DNA from 2 places in the Yinghuangia aomiensis genome. Region 1 is predicted to be linked to the other one. Evidence: riboswitches for the same ligand, from Rfam matches in the RefSeq annotation. Region 1 holds a riboswitch; the other holds the start of a gene.
The links. A riboswitch is a leader RNA that binds a small molecule or an ion and turns the genes downstream of it on or off. The one in region 1 is predicted to bind glycine.

Region 1 (7,389 bases):
GGAGGGCGAGGACGCGGAAGGCGAACGCGAATACGGCGGCGCAGGTCGCGGTGATCGCGTTGAGCGTGTCCGTTTCCACGAGGGCCGCGACCAGGCCGGCACCGAGCATCGCGGGCACGGTGTAGATCTCCCGGTCCCACCGCAGCAGCATCGGGATTTCGTTGGCGAGGACGTCGCGGATGGCGCCGCCGCCGACGGCGGTGACGATGCCGAGCGCGGCGGCCTGCACGGGGCCGAGGCCGTAGGCGAAGGCTTTGGCGGTGCCGGTGACGCAGAACAGGCCGAGGCCGGCCGCGTCGAAGATGTCGATCGTCGCGTAGATCCGCTCGACCTGCGGGTGCAGGAAGAAGACGATGAAGGCGGCGAAGAGCGGGGTGATGAAGTAGCCCAGGTCGCGGAAGGCGGCGGGCGGGACGTCGCCGATGATGAGGTCGCGGATGACACCGCCGCCGAGGGCGGTGACCTCCGCGAGCACCACGATCCCGATGACGTCGAAGTTCTTGCGTACCGCCGTGAGGGCGCCCGCCACGGCGAAGACGAAGATGCCGGTCAGGTCGAGCACTTGTTGGACGGTGTGGCTGTAGATCTCCTGGATCTCCTGAGGCGGCATGGCAGAAATTGTGCCTTGTTGTCCGGGCAGCGCGGTCCCCCGGGGCGGACCGCCGTTTTCCGTGGGTCCGGCGGGAACCGCTGGGTAGCCTCGGGGAATGGATGCCCGACTGCGCGCCTTGTGCGATCTCTCCCTCGCCTCCGCCCGAGAGGGTGCCGGCCTGCACGAATACGACGGCCGGATTCAGGACCTCTCCCCCGCCGGCGTGCGTGCCGCGCTCGACGCGTTGGGCGGCCCACCGCTGGACGACCCGCACGACGAGGCGCACATCGCCGCGTTCGAGGAGCACACGCGCGTCGTCCACGGCGAGCTGGAGATGCACCGCCGAGACCCGCGCCCGCACCTGGAGAACCTCGAACTCTCCGTCTACGACAGGGAGTACGCGCCCGCGGAGGAGCGCGCGCTGGCCCGCTCCCGGCACCTGGAGAAGTGGCCGGACGCCGTCGACATGGCCTTGGCGTCGCTCGACCAGGTGACCGCGCCGGTCGCCGACGCCTTGCTCGGCGCCGCCCGCGGGCAGGCCGCCGCGGTGCGGCCGGAGGACGGGGAGGTCGGCGAGAAGGCGCTGGCCTCGCTGCGCCGCCTGGTCGCGCATCTGGAGCGGGCCACGCAGGTCGGCGACCCGGACACGGCCCTCGGCGGTGCGGCGCTGGCCCGGCTGATGGGTTCGGCGGACGCGGTCGAGGTCGACCTCGGCAGGCTGGCCGAGCGGGCGGACGCCGAGCGGGACCGGCTGCGGGGGCTCTTGGCGGAGGCGTGCAAGGCGTACAACCCGGCGCGGACGGTCGAGGACCTGGTGCCGGAGCTGCTGGCCGACCATCCGGACGCGGACGGGGTCCTCGCCGAGGCGCGGGCGCAGACGCTGGAGGTCATCGAGTTCACCAGGGCCCGCAAGCTGGCGCCGTACGTCGACGGCGTGTGCGAGGTCGGGCCCGCGCCGGAGTCGATGCGCTGGGCGATGGCGATGATGTCGTGGAACGCGCCGGGCGAGCCGGAGGCCCCGTCCTGGTACTTCGTGACGCCGCCCGAGCCGGACTGGCCGGCCGACGAGATCGAGGAGTGGCTGTCGGTCTTCAGCCGCACCACGCTCCCGGCGATCACCGTCCACGAGGTCGCGCCCGGGCACTTCGCGCACGGCCGCGCGCTGCGGCGGGCGCCGTCGGACGTGCGCCGGGTGCTGCATTCGTCGTCGTTCGCCGAGGGCTGGGCGCACTACATCGAGGAGGTGTGCCTGGAGGAGGGCTTCCGGGCCGGCGATCCGCGCTACGCGATCGGCATGTGCCTGGAGGCGCTGATCCGGGTGACCCGGCTGGCCGCGGCGATCGGCCTGCACACCGGCGCGATGGACGTCGCGGAGGCCACCCGCCGGTTCATGGCGGACGCCCACCTCGCCCGCACCGCCGCGGCGAGCGAGGCCCGCCGTGGCACCTTCGACTGGAATTACGGCTGCTACACGTGGGGCAAGCTCGCCCTGCGCGACCTTCGCGACGAGGCGAAGGCCGCGTGGGGCACGGGCTTCACGCTGGAGCGCTTCCACACCGCACTGCTGGACCTGGGCAGCCCGCCCGTGGGACTGGTGCGCACGGCGGTGGAACGCGGCTGACGCGCGGCCGAATCGTCAGGCGTAGGGCTGGGGCGGGGTCGGCTGTTGCGGGTAGGCCTGCAGATAGGCCTGCCGTGCCGCGGCGACCCCGGCCTCCCGCCAGTGCCAGATCGTCGCGACCTTGGCGTGGAAGTCCGGGTCGCGCTGCCCCGGGCCGTCGAGCGGGACACGCACGCGCACCCGGCGGCCGCTCGTCAGGGTGAGGCGCACGTACCAGGTGCCGAGGGTGTGCTTGGCTTCGACGGCGGCGATCTCCCCCCACGCGAAGTGCCGCGTGGTGAAGGCCTTCAGGGTGAGGCCGTGCGGCGTGAGCACGGTCGCGAACCTCGCCGAGTAGAAGCCCATGAAAAGGAGCACGGGCCCGGCGCCGAGACCGAACGGGGACACGTCGACGGCGATCAGGGCGATACCCACCGCGGTAATGACCGCGCCCGGAACCAGCAGGGCCCAGCGCTGCCCGAGCGACAGCACCATCCGTATCTCACGCATGGCGGGCACTGTGGCAGACCGGGCACGCGGCGGGCCGGCCGGGGCCCGGCTTCCGGGCCGGCGTCAGACGAACGACCGCGTGTGGTCCCGGAGCCAGCCGGCGACCGGGTCGTACGGGTCGTCGAGCGGCACCCACGACAGCGGGCCGCCGGGCATCGCCGCGGAGGCCCGGGCGACGGCGGCGTGGACGCGGTCGGTGGTCGCCGGGTCTGCGTCCGCGGTGCGGATGCCGAGGACGACGCGGGGCGCGCCGACGGACGGTTCGACGTAGGCGCGGTGCGCGGCGCGGACCACGCCGCTGCCCGCCAGCTCGGCGGCCACCATCGACCAGAACGCCGGGTCCTGCACGGTGGGTTCGCCGACCCGCAGGGGCCCGGGCAGGGTGCGGTCCAGGCCGGTGACGATGCGCCGCAGGTCGAGGAACGGGATGCCGATCCCGCCGCCTTGCATGTGCGGGTCGAGCCAGATGCCCCACCGGTCCGGGTACAGCGTCGCGCCGATCTCCTTGACCGCGTGCACCTCCCACCCGCGGTCCCAGCGGCTCTCCCGGAGCTGCTCCTCGGAAGTGAAGGCCGGGGCGTAGTGCGAGCCGTGGACCTCCATGTTCCCGTACTGCGCGTCCGGGCTGCCGGGCTGTCCCTGCCAGAGCAGCATCCAGACGTGGCCCCGGTCCAGGGCCTGGAGCAGGACTTCGTAGGCTTCGTATCCCTGCGGCGCGACCTGCCGCATCGCGTGCTCGACCTCGTTGGCGGGAAACGCCACCGGTGTCCTCCCCGTGCGGTGCGTGACGAAGGCAACCATCGTATGTGCCGACAGGCGTCAAGGGCGTTCGTAGAACGGGCGGACCGCGTCCAGCATCCAGTCGCCGATGGGGTCTTGGGCGAGATCGACGAGCACGAGGTTGACCGGCCACGGGGATCCGGCGCGGGCCACGGCGCGCTCCAGCGCGGCCACGGTGGCGCGGCGGTCCTCCTCCTGCCAGCGGTCGAGTTCGACGCCGACGAACAGGCACGGGGCGTCGGATTCGACGACGCCGAGGGCGCGGCGGGCGGTCAGCACGACCGGGGTCACGGCGAACTCCTCGGCGGCCGCGGCGAGGAAGACGTACGGCTCCTCGGCGGGCTCCGGCTCGGCCAGCGTCACGCGGGCGCCCATCGCCCCGGCGCCCGGCGGGCGGGACAGCTCCAGGACGCCCTGCGGCGGTATCGGGATGCCGACCTCGCCGCCCGGGTTGACCGCCATTCCGACGTGCGGCGGCAGGCCGCGGGCGAACTCGCGGACCGGGGCGACGGTGAACGGCATCAGGCCCGCGGCGCGGCGCAGCTGCTCCTCGGAGCTGAACACGGGCACGTACGGCATGCCGTCGATTTCCGTGGTGGGCAGCGTGAGTTCGGTGTCCTGCGGGCTGCCGCCCGCGGGCAGCGGCACCCAGACCTCGGCGTCCGCGAGCACCGCCAGCAGCTCGCCGGTCCGCGCCGGATCGTGCAGGGCCGCGGCCAGGCACTGCTCGACATGGTTCGCGGGGAACGCCACCAGGCCACCTCCAATTGATGATCTGCGGCCAGCCTAGGGCGTGGCGGGGCCCCCTGGCGGCGCGGTGGCGGGGCGGCGGCCGCGGACATGCGAACGGCGGGGACCTTCCGGTCCCCGCCGTCGCGTGCGTCCGCCGCTCAGCCGACGAGTTCGGCCTGCAGCGAGATCGGCACGCCGGCCTTGAGCGCCTTGCTCACCGGGCAGTTCTCCTTGGCGTCCGCCGCGACCGCCGCGAAGTCCTCGGTGCTGATACCCGGCACGTGCGCCTTGACCGACAGCACGATGCCGGTGATGCCTTCGCCGGGCTGGAAGGTCACGTCCGCCCGGGTCTCCAGCGAGTCGGGCGGCGTCCCGCGGCCCGCGAGGGCGTGCGAGAGCGCCATCGAGTAGCAGGACGAGTGGGCGGCCGCGATGAGTTCCTCGGGGCTGGTCTTGCCGTTCGCCGCCTCCGCGCGGGACGGCCAGGACACCTCGTAGGTCCCCACGCCCGAGGAGTCGAGCGAAACGGTCCCCGAGCCGCCGATGAGCGGGCCCTTCCAGTCAGTGGTCGCGGTGCGCGTGGTCGCCACGGGCGAGCCTCCCTGTGCGGTGCGTGCGTCTCCGGTCGGCCGCGGTATCCGGCCTGGTCGCGCCCACGCTAGCAACGGAAGCCGCGGGTGCCGATCGGAGAAACCTCCGACACGCCCGCGGCATCCGCGGGCGGGACCGATAGCATGCGCCCACAACTTCACACCGGCCCTCGACCCCATGCGGGAGAGCCCCCGACGCCGCGCGGCCTTCCGGCCGAGCGTCCCGGGGCGCCGAAGGAGCAATTCCTCCCCGGAAACTCTCAGGCCCCAAGTACCGCGCGGGTGAGGCGACTCTGGAAAGCAGTCCCGCGCACGCCCGGCGGGGCTCACCCACGGTGCAAGCCGCGGTCCGCCCGACTCCGCTCGGGCCCGCGCGTGAAGCTCTCAGGTCCATGACAGAGGGGGAGGCGACCCACCAGCCCCGTGCTGCGTGCCCGGCCCGTCCGGCATGCCGCGCGACGCCCAGGGAGCCCCCTTGCCGGACCGCCCGTTGTGCCCGCCGCCTGCGCCGCCGCTCGCGCCGTCTCTTGTCCCGCCCGTCGTCGCGCCTGCCGCGCGGGCTGCCGCGCCGCTTTGCGTGCCGGCGAGCCGCCGATCGCGCGCCGTCGCACCGCCTGCCCGGCGCGTGTGCGCGCGACATCGCGACAATCCGCACGAAATCATGGCGGTCAGGTTCCCTTCGGCCCCAGCCGCCGGCCCCACCCGCGAGGAGTCCAGCCGATGACGTCCAGCCCCTCCCCCGCCGCCGAGGCACCCCGCGAGCGCCGTACGCCGCTCGACGCGGTGCACGACGCGCTCGGCGCCACCATGACCGACTTCGCCGGGTGGCGGATGCCCCTGCGCTACGGCAGCGAGTCGGCCGAGCACCGGGCGGTCCGCGAGGCCGCCGGCCTGTTCGACCTCACGCACATGGGCGAGATCGCGGTCACCGGCCCCGAGGCGGCGCGCGCACTCGACCACGCGCTGGTCGGCTACGTGTCCAAGATCGGCGTCGACCGCGCCCGCTACTCGATGATCTGCGACGCCGACGGCGGCATCCTCGACGACCTGATCGTCTACCGCACCGGCGACACCGAGTTCCTGGTCGTCGCCAACGCCTCCAACGCCGCCGTGGTCGCCGCCGAACTCGTCGCCCGCGCGGCCGGCTTCGACGCCGCCGTGGCCGACCGGTCGGAGGACTACGCGCTGCTCGCCGTGCAGGGCCCGCACGCCGTCGCGATCCTCGCGCCGCTCACCGGCCTCGACCTCGACGCGGTCAAGTACTACGCCGCCGACCGCGCCACCGTCGCCGGCGTGGACGTGCTGCTCGCCCGCACGGGCTACACCGGCGAGGACGGCTTCGAACTGTTCTGCGCCCCCGCCGACGCCGAGCGCCTGTGGACCGCACTCGCCGAGTCCGGCGTCCCGCACGGCCTCATCCCCGCCGGCCTGTCGTGCCGCGACACGCTGCGCCTGGAGGCCGGCATGCCGCTGTACGGGCACGAGCTGTCCACCGCGCGCACCCCGTACGAAGCCGGCCTCGGCCGCGTCGTGCGCCTCGACAAGCCGGAGGACTTCGTCGGCCGCGACGCGCTCGCCGCGCGCGAGCAGGCGGGCCCGGCCGCGGCCCTCGTCGGCCTGCGCGCCGTCGGCCGCCGCGTGCCGCGCGCCGGGTACGCGGTGCTCGACCCGGACACCGAGGAGCCGATCGGCGAGATCACGTCCGGCGCGCCGTCGCCGACGCTGGGCGCGCCGATCGCGATGGCGTACGTGCCCGTCGACCGCACCGAGCCGGGCACCCGCCTGGCCGTCGACGTCCGCGGCACCGCCGAGCCCGTCGACGTGGTCGCCCTGCCGTTCTACAAGCGCGCCTGACCCGGGCCGCCCGTCCCGGCGGCCCGCGCACGACCCGCAGCAAGACCCGCAGCGGAACCCCGGCGGAACCCCCGCTGCGAAACCCCGCAAACCGGCACGAAATCCCCTGAGGATCGGCGCCGCCCTCCCGGAATGGAGAATGGACCTGTGAGCGCACCCCAGCACCTGCTCTACAGCAAGGACCACGAGTGGCTGACGACGGACGGCGACCCGGCCGTCATCGGCATCTCGGAGTTCGCGGCCAACGCCCTCGGCGACGTGGTCTTCGTCCAGCTTCCCGAGGTCGGCACGCGGGTCACCGCGGGCGAGCCCTGTGGTGAACTGGAGTCGACCAAGTCGGTGAGCGACATCTTCGCCCCCGCCGACGGCGAGGTCGTCGAGGTCAACACGGCGGTCGTCGACGAACCCGAACTGGTCAACTCCGACCCGTACGGCGACGGCTGGCTGATCAAGGTGCGCCTGGACACCCCGGCGGAGAAGTCCGACGCGCTGCTGTCCGCCGACGAGTACATCGCCTTCACCGGCGCCTGAGCACCCGATCGAGGAGCTGACCCACCGTGACGATCCTGGACCGTCCCCTGGCCGAGGTGGACCCTGAGGTCGCCGCCGCCGTCGCCGACGAGCTGCACCGCCAGCAGTCGACCCTGGAAATGATCGCCTCCGAGAACTTCGCGCCCGTCGCGGTCCTCGAGGCCCAGGGCTCCGTACTGACCAACAAGTACGCCGAGGGG
Region 2 (7,389 bases), on a different contig from region 1:
CTCGCCCGAGGATTTCGGCACGACGAGTCAGTGACAGGCCACCCGTGACAAGCCGGTAGTCGGGCGACGTCGGGCAATCAGTACCGGGTACTTCCGGAGCCGGTCCGCGTGGGCGCGGGCCGGCTTTCCGTTTCGACGTCGCAACCCTTGCGCGATCGAGTGAAATACGCCGATCTGCCCGGCCACCCGAACGGGCCGATTCGATCAACTGGGGTGCGGAACCGACAGAGGGCGGTCGCCATGCGTACCCTTGTTGCCGAGTATCCAAACGCAGATTGAGAGATGCGTCACTCGGCGTGCCGAATGCGGCGGTCGTTGACGCGCTGTGGGTGACTGCCTACCGTCGAAATCGACAGTTCCGGGGGTGAGCCGTGCGCGTTGCACTCCGCCGCATGCGGCCCGGGACTCACGGCATTCCTCTCGCCGCAGGCAGGTGCGGGGAGACGAAACGGAGGTCGGCGTGAGCAGCACCGGCGACTTTGCGGGCGAAGCCCGCGCGGCCCGCCCGCTGACGCCGCACGGCGTGCCCCGGGAAGCGGCGTCCGCCGACGAGTCCGGCGAGGTCGGCTACCGCGGCCCCACCGCGTGTGCCGCGGCCGGCATCACCTACCGCCAGCTCGACTACTGGGCCCGTACGCAGCTCGTCGAGCCGAGCATCAGACCGGCGCACGGCTCCGGCACGCAGCGTCTGTACAGCTTCCGCGACATCCTCGTCCTCAAGATCGTCAAGCGGCTCCTGGACACCGGGGTCGGCTTGCAGAACATCCGTGTGGCGGTCGCCCACCTGCGCGGGCGGGGCGTCGAGGACCTGGCCGGGATGACGCTGATGAGCGACGGCGCGAGCGTGTACGAGTGCACCTCGTACGACCAGGTCGTCGACCTGGTGCAAGGCGGCCAGGGCGTCTTCGGCATCGCCGTGGGCGCGGTGTGGCGCGAGGTCGAGGCGTCGCTGGGCCACCTGCAGGGTGAGCGCCCGGACACCGGCGAGGTCATCTACCGCGCCCATCCCGCCGACGAACTCGCCCGCCGCCGCCGGGAGCGGGCGGGCTGATCCGGCCACCCGCCGGAACCGCCGCCGCGGTCCGCGGCGTCCCTTCCGGCATGGCTCACCGGTTGGTTCCCGCCCGGCTCGCCCGCGCGCTGCGGACGCGTCGGCGGCAGCGCATCGCGTTCCAGACCACCGTCCTCGTGACCGTGCTCGGCCTTGCCCCCGTGACGTGGATGTACGCGGTCGCGGGCGGCCGCCTGCGCACGGTCTCCGATGTGCCGCCGACGCCGGTCGCGTTGGTGCTCGGGGCGGGGATCAAGGACGGCGAGCCGTCCCGGCTGCTGGCGCGTCGCCTGGACGTGGCTTTGGACCTGTACCGGGCGGGCAAGGTGAAGGTGCTGCTGGTGTCCGGCGACAACGGCCGGGACTCGTACAACGAGCCGGATGTGATGCGCCGTTACCTGGTCGCTCGCGGAGTGCCGGAGAAGCAAGTTGTCGCCGACTATGCGGGATTCTCGACTTGGGACTCCTGCGTACGCGCCAAGAAGGTGTTCGGGGTCGACCGGGCGATCGTGGTGACCCAGACGTTCCATCTGCGCCGTGCTCTCGCATTGTGCGACGCGGCCGGGGTGACGGCCTACGGGGTGGGCGACGACTCGCTGCACGGCGAACTGATCGGCGTAACGCTGTACGGCGGCTTCCGCGAGGTGTTCGCGGCGTACAAGGCTCTCGGCGAGGCGGTGCTGAAACCGGAACCGCAGGCGCTCGGCCCGCACGAGCCCGGCGTCGACGAGGGCTTGGCCGCGGCCCGCTGAACCGTCCGCGGAAGCGGCTGCCGAGCGCCCTCGCGAACCCCTTGCGCCCGTGCGGGGTGTGCCGCCGCCGGGATGTCGCACCGATGCGCGATCATCGGAGGAAATGCGACAGAAGCCGGGCATCCTGCATCTCGACATGGACGCGTTCTACGCGTCGGTCGAACAGGCCGCCAAACCGAGTCTGCGCGGCAAACCGGTCGTCGTGGGCGGCATCGGCGGCCGCGGGGTGGTGGCCACCGCGTCCTACGAGGCGCGACGGTTCGGCGTGCGCTCCGCCATGCCCACCGCGGAGGCGCGGCGGCGCTGCCCGAACGCGGCGTTCCTGATCCCGCGCTTCACCGCGTACCGGGACGTCAGCGAGCGCGTCATGGGCCTGCTCGGGCAACTGTCGCCGCTGGTCGAGCCGCTGAGCCTGGACGAGGCGTTCGTCGACCTGGAGGCCGGCCCGCACGGCGAGGAACTCGACACCGCGGGCGCGACCGAGCTCGCGGTACGCCTGCGCGCCGACATACGGGCCGCCACCGGCCTCACCGCGTCCGTCGGCCTGGCCACGTCCAAGCTGGTCGCCAAGATCGCCTCGGAGGCCGCCAAGCCCGACGGCCTCGTGGTCGTTGCACCCGGTGAAGAGCACGCCCTGCTCGACCCGTTGCCGGTACGGGCGTTGTGGGGTGTCGGCCCGGCCACCGCCGAGCACCTGCGCAAGGTCGGCATCACCACCATCGGCGAGCTGGGCGCGGCCGACCCGGACGAGCTGGTCCGGATGTTCGGCCAGGCCCACGGCCGCGGCCTGCACGACCATGCGCTCGGCATCGACGACCGGCCGGTGGTCGCGGAACGGGATGCCAAGTCGGTGTCCGTCGAGGACACCTTCGAAGTCGACCTGGTCGACCGGGCCCGGGTGGCCGCCGAACTCGACCGCTTGGCCGCCCGCTGCGTCGAACGCCTGCGCGCCGCGGGCCGGTCCGGCCGCACCGTCGTGGTGAAGATGCGGCGCTACGACTTCAGCACGCTGACCCGCTCGGAGACGTTGCGCGCCCCGACGGACGACTTGGCGGTGGTCCGGGAAACCGTGCACCGCCTGGCCGCGCAGGTCGACTTCACCGGCGGCCTGCGGCTGCTGGGCGTGGGCGTCGCGTCGCTGGCGGACTTCGCCCAGCAGGATCTGTTCGGGGAAGTCGCGGGGGCGGACGTCGGGTTCGCCGGGGGCGGCGACGAGGCGGCCGACCTGGAGGTGGGGAAGGCGGCGGACGAGGACGCGGCCCCGGCTGCGGCGGGCACCGGCGAGCCCGCCCCGGGCGAGGAGGCCGCGGCCGAGCACGGCCCCGAGGACGGCGCCTACGGCCCCGTCCCGGTCTTCCACCCCGGCCGCTTCGGCAACGCCAAGTGGCTCCCCGGCCAAGACGTGACGCACACCGAGTACGGCCCCGGCTGGGTCCAAGGCAGCGGCGTCGGCCGCGTGACCGTGCGCTTCGAGACACCGGGCTCGGCGCCCGGGCGGGTGCGGACGTTCCCGGTGGACGACCCGGACGTGACGGCATCGGCGCCGCTGCCGCTGGTGGCGGAGGGGGAGCCGCCGCAGGGCGGGTGAGGATCGCGGCGCACAGCGGCGGCTGCGCCTTCCCGTCAACTACCCGCGTAGACCCCCTCTCTCCGTTCCCCCGGGTGATCTTCCGCCTATCCGTCGGCGGCGCACTGGTAGCGTTGAGGGCGCACCAACAGTCGCGCGGGAGAGTCCCGGACACCGATCCGGGCGCCGAAGGAGCAACCCCTCCCCGGAATCTCTCAGGCACCCGTACCGCGTGGCCATGGGCACTCTGGAAAGCAGTCCCGTTCGGGTTCCGCCGGTTTTCCGGCGGAGTGCGGCCGGGGCTCACCGACGGTGAAAACCCGTTCCGCGTTTCTGCGGCGCCCGGGTGAAGCTCTCAGGTATCGATGACAGAGGGGGAGGCAGAGAGGTCGCGCGACCCGCGCGGTCTCCTCCGCGACACTGGAGGCCTCCACGTGAGCTCGTCGTCATCGCACCACGCGTCCGGTCCCGGCAGCCTCGCCGCGCTCGAGGCCGCGTCGCCGTTCACCACCCGGCACATCGGCCCGGATGCCGACGAGCAGGCCAAGATGCTGGCGCACGTCGGCTACGGCTCGCTCGACGAGCTGACCGACGCCGCCGTCCCCGGCGCCATCCGCACCCTCGAGGCGCTCGACCTGCCCGCCGCGGTCACCGAGGCCGACGTGCACGAGCAGCTCCGCGCCCTCGCGTCGCGCAACACCGTGCTGCGGCCGATGATCGGCCTCGGGTACTACGGCACCCACACGCCGCCGGTCATCACCCGCAACGTGCTGGAGAACCCGGCCTGGTACACGGCCTACACGCCCTACCAGCCGGAGATCTCGCAGGGCCGCCTCGAAGCGCTGCTGAACTTCCAGACCATGGTCGCCGACCTCACCGGCCTCCCGGTCTCGGGCGCGTCGCTGCTCGACGAAGGCACCGCCGCCGCCGAGGCCATGACGCTCGCGCGCCGCGCCGGACGGGCCAAGAGCAACGTGTTCGTCGTGGACGCGGCGTGTCTGCCGCAGACGATCGCCGTGGTGCGGACGCGTGCCGAGGCGCTCGGCATCGACGTCGTCGTCGCGGACACCTCCGCGGGGCTGCCCGAGGGCGAGTTCTTCGGTGCGCTGCTCCAGTACCCGGGTGCCGACGGCCGGGTGCGCGACCTCGCGCCGCTCATCGCGGACGCGCACGGCCGCGGGGCGCTCGTCGCGGTCGCCGCCGACCTGCTCGCGCTCACCCTGCTCGCCTCGCCCGGCAGCATGGACGCCGACATCGCCGTCGGCACCACCCAGCGGTTCGGCGTGCCGATGGGCTTCGGCGGCCCGCACGCCGGCTACATGGCGGTCCGCGACAAGCTCGCCCGTTCGCTGCCCGGCCGCCTCGTGGGCGTCTCCGTCGACGCCGCGGGCGACCAGGCCTACCGCCTCGCGCTCCAGACCCGCGAGCAGCACATCCGCCGGGAGAAGGCCACCAGCAACATCTGTACCGCGCAGGTGCTGCTCGCCGTCATGGCCGGCATGTACGCGGTCTACCACGGCCCCGAGGGCCTTGCTGCGATCGCCCGCCGCACCCACCGGTACGCCGCGGTGCTGGCCGCCGGGCTGCGCGCGGGCGGGGTCGAGGTCGCGCACGGCGCGTTCTTCGACACCGTGCACGTCCGTGTCCCGGGCCGGGCGGCCGCGGTGCGCGAGTCGGCGCGCGGCGAAGGCGTCAACGTGTACCAGGCCGACGACGACCACGTGTCGATCAGCTGCGACGAGACCACCACCCGCGAGGACCTCGCCGCCGTGTGGCGTGCCTTCGGCGTCGCCGGGCAGGACGTCGCGGCGCTGGACGAGGCCACTCCGGACGCGCTGCCCGAGGGGCTGCTGCGCACCGACGACTACCTGGCCCACCCGGTCTTCCACGCGCACCGCTCGGAGACGGACATGCTGCGCTACCTGCGCGGCCTCGCCGACAAGGACTACGCGCTCGACCGCGGCATGATCCCGCTCGGCTCGTGCACCATGAAGCTCAACGGGACGAGCGAGATGGAGCCGATCACCTGGCCCGAGTTCGCGCAGATCCACCCCTTCGCGCCCGCCGACCAGGCGGCCGGCTACCTGGAGCTGATCCACGGCCTCGAGGACGCCCTGGTCGCGGTCACCGGCTACGACAAGGTCTCCATCCAGCCGAACGCCGGGTCGCAGGGCGAACTGGCCGGGCTGCTCGCGGTGCGCGCCTACCACCGCGCCAACGGCGACACCGGTCGCGACGTGTGCCTGATCCCGTCGTCGGCGCACGGCACCAACGCGGCGAGCGCCGTGATGGCCGGGATGCGCGTCGTGGTGGTCGGCACCGGGGAGAACGGCGACGTCGACCTCGACGACCTCAAGGCCAAGATCGAGGCGCACCGGGACAGCCTCGCGGTGCTCATGGTCACCTACCCGTCCACGCACGGCGTGTTCGAGGAGCACATCGGCGACGTGTGCGCGCTCGTGCACGACGCGGGCGGCCAGGTGTACGTGGACGGCGCGAACCTGAACGCGCTGGTCGGTCTGGCGAAGCCCGGCGCGTTCGGTGCGGACGTGTCGCACCTGAACCTGCACAAGACCTTCTGCATCCCGCACGGCGGCGGTGGTCCGGGCGTCGGCCCGGTGGCGGTCCGCGAGCACCTCGCGGCGTACCTGCCGAACCATCCGCTGCAGCCGACCGCGGGCCCGGCGACCGGCGTGGGGCCGATCTCCGCGGCGCCGTGGGGGTCGGCGGCGATCCTGCCGATCTCGTGGACGTACATCCGCCTGATGGGCCCGGACGGCCTGAAGCGCGCCACCCAGGTCGCGGTGCTGAGCGCCAACTACATCGCCAAGCGCCTCGCGCCGCACTTCCCGGTGCTCTACACGGGGCCCGCGGACCTGGTCGCGCACGAGTGCATCGTCGACCTGCGGGGGATCACCAAGGCCACCGGCGTGACCGTGGACGACGTCGCCAAGCGGCTCGTCGACTACGGCTTCCACGCGCCGACGATGTCCTTCCCGGTGCCCGGGACGCTCATGATCGAGCCGACCGAGAGCGAGAACCTGCACGAGATCGACCGGTTCTGCGACGCCATGATCGCCATAAAGGCGGAGATCGACCGGGTCGGCGCCGGTGCGCTGCCCGCGGACGACAACCCGCTGGTCAACGCCCCGCACACCGCGGCCATGGTCGCGGCGGACACGTGGGAGCACGCCTACGGGCGGGAAGAAGGCGCGTTCCCGGGCGGCATGACGCCGGCCGGGAAGTACTGGCCGCCGGTGCGGCGCATCGACGGGGCATACGGCGACCGCAACCTGGTGTGCTCCTGCCCGTCGGTGGACGCCTACGAGAGCTGAGCCCCGACCCGCTCCGCCGTCACGGACAACGCCGGAGGGCCACACCCGATCGGGTGTGGCCCTCCGGCGCTCCCACGTCGTCGTGGGCGGGGATTGCGGTGCGGAGTACGCCTCCTGAGGCCCCCTCAGGCGGCGAGTCGGACGCGCGGGCGGTGCGGAGCGATCATGCGGCCGTCCGGCAGCAGTTCCCCCGTGTCGTCGAACAAGACCACTCCGTTGCACAGCAGGCTCCAACCCTGCTCGGGGTGGGCCGCGACCACGTGGGCGGCTTCCCGGTCAGGGCTGTCGGCCGGTGGGCATTGCGGTTGGTGCTGGCACATCGTCGTACCTTCTCGGTGTGTTCTCGCGATGCCTCGCGATGGGGCCGGACGCCTGCCGACCGGCCGGTGCGTTGGTCGTGCGTTCGTACGTGCGTTCCGGACACGACCTGACTCGTATCCGATCCCAGTCTCCGCCCGCGGAGGCGCTCCCGCAGCGGAATTCGCAGTTCTCACCCGAGCGCGTCACCGGGTTTCCACCGAGAGGGTCAGGCGAAGGCCGCGCGAGGACTATACGAGGGTTGCGCGAGGGGCGTGCGAGGACCGCGCGGGGGGTCAGGCCTGGGTCGTGGTGAGCACGTGCGCGCCGCGGGCGACCAGGGTGTGCGCGAGTTCCGCGGCCGGATACGGGCGCAGCGGCTGCACG

Region 2: another riboswitch for glycine. It lies ahead of gcvP (aminomethyl-transferring glycine dehydrogenase); the one in region 1 lies ahead of gcvT (glycine cleavage system aminomethyltransferase GcvT).

Annotation. Positions count from the first base shown of each region.
Region 1 covers NZ_BAABHS010000001.1:135,633-143,021, reverse strand. Annotated here, with positions in the region: gene ABEA93_RS00585 (trimeric intracellular cation channel family protein) at 1-610, opposite strand, end outside; gene ABEA93_RS00580 (DUF885 family protein) at 708-2,213, shown strand; gene ABEA93_RS00575 (hypothetical protein) at 2,229-2,702, opposite strand; gene ABEA93_RS00570 (enhanced serine sensitivity protein SseB C-terminal domain-containing protein) at 2,766-3,464, opposite strand; gene ABEA93_RS00565 (enhanced serine sensitivity protein SseB C-terminal domain-containing protein) at 3,522-4,235, opposite strand; gene ABEA93_RS00560 (OsmC family peroxiredoxin) at 4,373-4,804, opposite strand; glycine riboswitch at 4,976-5,091, shown strand; gene gcvT (glycine cleavage system aminomethyltransferase GcvT) at 5,525-6,658, shown strand; gene gcvH (glycine cleavage system protein GcvH) at 6,806-7,189, shown strand; gene glyA (serine hydroxymethyltransferase) at 7,216-7,389, shown strand, end outside.
Region 2 covers NZ_BAABHS010000023.1:71,108-78,496, reverse strand. Annotated here, with positions in the region: gene ABEA93_RS28330 (bifunctional nuclease domain-containing protein) at 1-34, shown strand, start outside; gene ABEA93_RS28325 (MerR family transcriptional regulator) at 461-1,051, shown strand; gene ABEA93_RS28320 (SanA/YdcF family protein) at 1,102-1,803, shown strand; gene ABEA93_RS28315 (DNA polymerase IV) at 1,907-3,391, shown strand; glycine riboswitch at 3,518-3,611, shown strand; glycine riboswitch at 3,614-3,746, shown strand; gene gcvP (aminomethyl-transferring glycine dehydrogenase) at 3,889-6,705, shown strand; gene ABEA93_RS28305 (DUF5999 family protein) at 6,831-7,025, opposite strand; gene ABEA93_RS28300 (hypothetical protein) at 7,299-7,389, opposite strand, start outside.